DNA from 2 places in the Arthrobacter sp. NPDC057013 genome. Region 2 is predicted to be linked to the other one. Evidence: riboswitches for the same ligand, from Rfam matches in the RefSeq annotation. Region 2 holds a riboswitch; the other holds the start of a gene.

Region 1 (3,202 bases), on a different contig from region 2:
TCGCGTCCCTGCGCCGCCTGCTGGGCACCGACCCGCGCACGGAGGGCCAGGAGACCAAGGAACTCGGCAGCGTCGGCTAGCCTTCCGTGGCGCAGCCCGGCGGCTGCCTCCCCGCCCCGCCGGGCCTTTGAGGGTAGTTTGGAACCATGACCCAACCCGCTTCAACGTACAACGATGACCTGCGTCTGGCCCATGTGCTGGCCGATTCCGTGGACGACCAGACCATGAGCCGGTTCAAGGCGCTGGACCTCAAGATCGAGACGAAGCCTGATCTGACGCCGGTCACCGATGCGGACAAGGCCGCCGAGGAGTCCATCCGCGGCCAGCTGTCCCGTTCCCGCCCCCGTGACGCCGTGCTCGGTGAGGAGTTCGGAAGTTCCGGCCACGGTTCCCGCCGCTGGATCATCGACCCCATCGACGGCACCAAGAACTTCGTCCGCGGGGTGCCGGTGTGGGCCACATTGATCGCCCTCGTCGACGAGGGCGAACCCGTCGTGGGCGTGGTCAGCGCCCCGGCGCTCGGCAAGCGCTGGTGGGCCGCCAAGGGCGCCGGCGCCTACTCGGGCCGTTCCCTGGCCGCCGCCACCCGGCTCAAGGTATCCAATGTGTCCAGCCTCGCCGACGCCTCGCTGTCCTATTCCAGCCTCGGCGGCTGGAAGGACCGCGGCAACCTCGGCGAGTTCCTGCAGCTCACCGAGGATGTGTGGCGCACCCGCGCCTTCGGCGACTTCTGGTCCTACTGCATGGTGGCCGAAGGCGCGGTGGACATCGCCTGCGAACCGGAACTGAACCTCTACGACATGGCGGCGCTGGTGCCGATCGTGACCGAGGCAGGGGGCCGTTTCACCTCCCTCGAAGGCACGGATGGCCCGTTCGGCGGCAACGCCCTCGCCACCAACTCGATCCTGCACTCGGAAGTCCTGAAGCGGCTGAACCCGCAGCTGGACGATTTGCTCTAGCCCTACCCCGGAGCCGGCCCGGCGCCATTGTGCTGAATATTACGACGGCGGTCGCCCCCTTTTGGTGGCGGCCGCCGTCGTTTATTCGGCCGAAGGCCCGATATCCGGGTTGCGTAATAATCCACTTAACATTCCGGAGCGGCTTTTTCATCGGCCGGCCAGATGTCTTAGTCTCGTAACAGGTCACGAGTGCCAGCGCTAAACCCCGGTTAGCTGGCCGGCAACCCTCCATTCGCGGTGGGGTGCCCCGGGTGACGACCAGGCCGATCCGGAACGGACCCGGCAAGCGCGGATCCCCGTCACGTGGGGTCCTTTCCCAGTGAGGTCCCATGACGACTGCGATCATTTCATCCACCGAGTCTTCTGCCGCGGACGCGGCCCTGCTGGACGGCCGATTCGCCGCCGCCGGCCGTCCCCTGGCCGCCGTCACCGGCGCGGAAATCCAGGCTCCGCTGATCCAGGGCGGCCACGTCCGCTACGCCAACCTCGACTACGGCGCCTCCGCGCCCGCCCTGTCCGTGGTCTCTGCCTACCTCAACGAGATCCTGCCCTACTACGCGAGCGTGCACCGGGGCGCCGGCTACGCCTCGCAGATCAGCACCTCCGTGTACGAGAACGCGCGCGACATCGTGCGGGAGTTCGTGGGCGGCCGCGCCGATGACGCCGTCATCTTCACCCGGAACACCACCGACTCCCTCAACCTCCTGGCCGGCTGCCTGCCGGTGGAGGACCACCACCACACCGGTGAAGTGCTGTATCTGGACATCGAGCACCACGCCAACCTGCTGCCGTGGCAGGGCGTGCCGCACCGCAGCGTGGTGGCCTCGGAAACGCTGGAAGCCACCATCAGCAGCCTGCGTGCGGAGCTGGAGCACGGCGATGTCAGCCTCCTGGCCGTGACCGGCGCGTCCAACGTCACCGGCGAAATCCTTCCGATCCGGCGCCTCGCTGCACTGGCCCACGAATACGGCGCACGGATCGTGGTGGACGCCGCTCAGCTCGCGCCGCACCGCCGCGTCAACATCGCCGCGGACGACGTCGACTACCTCGCCTTCTCCGGCCACAAGCTCTACGCCCCCTTCGGCGCCGGCGTGCTCATCGGCCGTCCCGACTGGCTCGACGCCGGCACGCCCCATCTCGCGGGCGGCGGCGCGGTCAGCGAGGCAAGGCTCGACGGCGTCAGCTGGGCCACCGGCCCCGCCCGCCACGAGGGCGGCTCACCCAACGTGCTCGGCGCAGCCACCCTGGCCCGGGCAACCCAGGTCATCGCTGCCCTGGATCCGCAGAGCTGGCACGCCCATGAGGCTGCCATCCGGTCCTTCCTCGTCGAGGGGCTGCGCAGGATCGGCGGCGTCACCGTCCACCAGATCTTCGAGGACAGTGACCCGGACGATGCCATTGGCGTGGTCAACTTCTCCGTGGAGGGCTACGACGCCGGGCTCGTGGCCGCTTACCTGTCGGCCGAACACGGCGTGGGCCTGCGCGACGGCCGCTTCTGCGCGCACCCGCTGCTGAAGCGCCTCGGCCTGCCGTCCGGTTCCCTGCGCGCCAGCTTCGGTGTGGGATCACGGCTCGAGGACGCCCAGCGGCTGCTCGCCGGCATCGAGGAGCTCCGCCGCTCCGGCCTCGGCTGGGACTACGTGGTGGATGCCGGACGCTGGGTTCCGGCGAACGACACCCGCACCTACCCCGAGTGGGCACCCAACACGCCAGGCACTGCCGGCGCCGCGCCCTGCATCCAAGACTGACGGGCATCCAAGACTAAGCGCCACCCGGGCTCCCCTGCCAGCGGCCTCCGTACGGTAAATTCGAAAGGTAATTTTCGACGTCGGGCTAAGGAGACTGTGCGTGGCACGGGGCGGTCCCAAACTTCATCACGTGCGCCGGCGGGAGCTTGGGCAGAGCTTCCAGGACGGCGGCGAACACTATCACCGCGTCCGTCCCGGCTACCCTGACGATTCCGCGGACTGGCTCATCCCGGCCGGGGCCAGCACGGCCGCCGACATCGGCGCCGGAACCGGTAAATTCACGGCCCTTCTGGTGGAACGCGGGCTCAGCGTCAGCGCGGTGGACCCTTCCGTGGACATGCTGGAACAGCTCAGCCGTGTCTTTCCAAGCGGCGCCTACCCCGGTGTCCAAATTCTGGAAGGGACCGCGGAGGCGACCGGACTGCCCGGGGCCGCGTTCGACGTCGTCTGCGTTGCCCAGGCCTGGCACTGGTGCGACCCGCTGCTGGCCAGCAC
Region 2 (3,202 bases):
GCACCACCTCCACCGCGGGATCGGTTGCCGCCGCGGCCACGTCGTCGGCGCGGATCTGCGCCGTGCCGATCAGGAACGTGCCGCGTGCATCAGCGCCTGCCATGGCGTTAGAAGTCCAGCAGGTTCCGGCGGAAGCCGCCGTCGCCGTAGCTTGTCCGCAGCAGTCCCCGACGGCGGAGCACCGGTGCCAGCCTGTCCAGCACTCCGTGAATGGTGGCCGGGTCCACGAAGCCGGAGAAGAGGAACCCGTCGCCGCCCACTGCGGCCCCGGTTTCCTCGAGGTAGTCCGCGATTTCCTCGGCGGTGCCGATGATGCTGTCACCGGCGCCGCCGCTGCGGGCCTGCAGGATCTGCCGCAGGGTGGACCCCGGCGGGGCGGCCTTGGAGAAGTGCTCCAGCGTGCCCTGGTTGCTGTTGGTGCTGAGTTCGGGAAGGGGCGCGTCGAGGTCGAACCGCTTGAAGTCGATGACGGACAGGTAGGAGATGGAGTTGAGCTGGCTGTCGATGTCCCGCTGCGTGAGCTCCCGGCGGGCAGCCCGCAGTTCCTCCGCTTCGGCGGTGGAACCGGTCACGGTGGGTTTGAGGACGAACAGCACCTTGACGTCGTCGGGGTTCCGGCCTGCCCCGGCGGCTTCGGCGCGGATGGAATCCCGGTAGGCCTTCATGCCGTCCACACCGCGGGCCAGGGCAATGGCGACATCCGCATTTGCACCCGCGAAGGCCTTGCCCCGCGGGGATGCCCCCGCCTGCACCAGCACCGGTTCCTCCGGCAGGGGTGCCGTGTTCAGCGGTCCCCGGACCTTGAAGAACTCGCCGTCATGGTGGATCGGCCGGACCTTGGTGTGGTCCGCGAAGATTCCTGCCCCAACGTCCTCCCGGATGGCGTCCGGTTCCCAGCTGCGCCAGAGCTTGCGCACGACGTCCACGAACTCCTCGGCCTTCTCGTAGCGGAGGTCGTGCTCGATCTGCTGGTCCAGCCCGTAGTTTTGCGCGGCCAGGTCGCTGCCGGAGGTCACCACGTTCCAGCCGAGCTGCCCGTTGGAGAAGTGCTGCAGCGTGGCCAGCAGCCGGGCGGCGGTGAACGGCGGATAGAAGGACGCGCTGATCGTGGGCACAATGCCCAGGTGTTCCGTGGCGGAGAGCAGATACGGCACCAGTGCCAGCGGATCGTGCTTCGGCGCAAAGGACGCCTGCGCCAGCGAGACCTCAGCGGTCCCGCCGTAGGTGTCGGGGACGGTGAGCGAGTCCTCGATGATGAACAGGTCCAGCCCCGCCCGCTCGAACTCCCGGACGGCGTGCTGGTAGGGGTCGGGCTTCTTCCAGTCATAGCCGATTCCATAGCCGGGCGTGCCCCAGCCCTGAACCCCGAAGCCATGGCCCACAAACCATCCAAAGTGCAGCATGGGAGTCACTGTATTCGGGGGCGAGTCATTCACTGTGGCCTGGTTTCATCCGGCGTTACGGCGGTTCATCTCCCGTCATTATCCTCCCGGCCACCGGCTTTGTAACCGCAACGCGGGGTCACCACCATGACCAGTTGTTGGGTGCGTTACGGAACATGACGACGGCCGCGGTGCGCGCCGCCGTCGTCAGTGTTACGTTTTTGGGGAGTAATGAGTACCGGCATTAAGCCCTGACTGGCCGGTCGGCAACCCTCCTTCCGCGGCGGGGTGCCTCAGGTGAATACTCGGCATATCGACCACTTCGAGCTGCAAGCGTGAGAAAAGGAGATCCGTCGTGTCAGACGCGCCCGCCGTTGCAACGCTGCCATCCCAGCAGGATAAACCCGAGGAAAAGCTGTCCTACCGCCTGATCACGGGCCCGGATGACCGCGCATTCTGTGAGCGCATCTCGGCCGCCCTGGCCGAGGGATACGTGCTGCACGGCAGCCCTGCCGCCACCTTCAACGGCACCACCGTCATCGTGGCCCAGGCCCTTATCCTGCCTGCCGCCATCGCCACCGCAGATGCCGCCGTCGCCACCGCCGTGGACCGGCTGGACTCCGATGATGACCTCAGCGCAGAAGCCTACGAGGGCCACGCATGAGCTACGCCGGAGACCTCACTCCCCAGGACGCGTGGGCCAAGCTCGAGCAGGGCGCCGTCCTGGTGGACGTGCGGACCGAGGGCGAGTGGGCGCACATCGGCATTCCGGACACCACGTCCGCGAACGGCCAGCGGAATGATCCTCTTTTCATCCAGTGGACCTATCCCGGCGGCATTCCCAACCCCGACTTCGTCGAGCAGCTGAGGCAGCAGGCGCCTGAGGACACCCGGGTGGAGCTGCTGTTCCTGTGCCGCTCCGGCCAGCGCTCCATCGCCGCCGCCACCGCTGCCGCGCAGGCCGGCTTCACAGCCTACAACGTCCTCGAAGGCTTCGAGGGCGAGCCCGACCGCTACGGTGAGCGCACCGTGAACGGATGGAAGAACCGCGGACTGCCGACGAACCTGGAAAAGAACTAAGTTGACCTTTAATCACGACGCCGCCGGCTGGAGCCCCGATACCCAGGCCGTCCGCGGCGGGCTGGACCGCACCAATTTCCAAGAGACCACCGAACCTGTCTTCCTGAACTCCGGGTTCGTTTATGAGTCGGCCGCGGCTGCGGAGCGCGCCTTCACCGGCGAGGACGAACGCTTCGTCTACTCACGTTACGGGAACCCTTCAGTGGCCACGTTCCAGGAGCGGCTCCGCCTGCTCGAAGGCACCGAGGCGTGCTTTGCGACGGCGTCCGGCATGTCTGCGGTGTTCACCGCCCTGGGTGCCCTGCTGGGCGCCGGGGACCGTGTGGTCGCCAGCCGTTCTTTGTTCGGCTCCTGCTTCGTAATCCTCAACGAAATCCTGCCGCGCTGGGGCGTGGAGACCGTATTCGTGGACGGTCCGGACCTCGAGCAGTGGCGTGCTGCCCTCTCGGTGCCCACCACGGCGGTCTTCTTCGAATCCCCGTCCAATCCCATGCAGGAAATTGTGGACATCGCAGCGGTCAGCGAACTCGCCCACGCCGCCGGCGCCAAGGTGGTGGCGGACAACGTCTTTGCCACCCCGCTGCTGCAGCGCTGCGGGGACCTCGGCGCGGACGTGATCGTCTACTCCGGCACCAAGCACATCGATGGCCAGGGCCGCGTGATGGGCGGCGCCATCCTGGGCACCAAGGAATTCATCGACGGCCCGGTCAGGCAGCTCATGCGCCACACCGGCCCCGCGC

Evidence for each region. Region 2 has a riboswitch for S-adenosylmethionine ahead of ACFTSA_RS11545 (DUF1737 domain-containing protein). Riboswitches for the same ligand answer to the same signal wherever they lie in the genome.
Region 1: another riboswitch for S-adenosylmethionine. It lies ahead of ACFTSA_RS10350 (aminotransferase class V-fold PLP-dependent enzyme); the one in region 2 lies ahead of ACFTSA_RS11545 (DUF1737 domain-containing protein).

Annotation. Positions count from the first base shown of each region.
Region 1 is NZ_JBHUSE010000006.1:52,070-55,271, reverse strand. Features, by position in the region: gene ACFTSA_RS10360 (ribosome small subunit-dependent GTPase A) at 1-80, shown strand, start outside; gene hisN (histidinol-phosphatase) at 147-959, shown strand; SAM riboswitch class IV at 1,141-1,254, shown strand; gene ACFTSA_RS10350 (aminotransferase class V-fold PLP-dependent enzyme) at 1,289-2,707, shown strand; gene ACFTSA_RS10345 (class I SAM-dependent methyltransferase) at 2,808-3,202, shown strand, end outside.
Region 2 is NZ_JBHUSE010000007.1:54,399-57,600, reverse strand. Features, by position in the region: gene ACFTSA_RS11555 (aromatic amino acid ammonia-lyase) at 1-103, opposite strand, end outside; gene ACFTSA_RS11550 (NtaA/DmoA family FMN-dependent monooxygenase) at 108-1,403, opposite strand; SAM riboswitch class IV at 1,610-1,724, shown strand; gene ACFTSA_RS11545 (DUF1737 domain-containing protein) at 1,738-2,046, shown strand; gene ACFTSA_RS11540 (rhodanese-like domain-containing protein) at 2,043-2,462, shown strand; gene ACFTSA_RS11535 (O-succinylhomoserine sulfhydrylase) at 2,464-3,202, shown strand, end outside.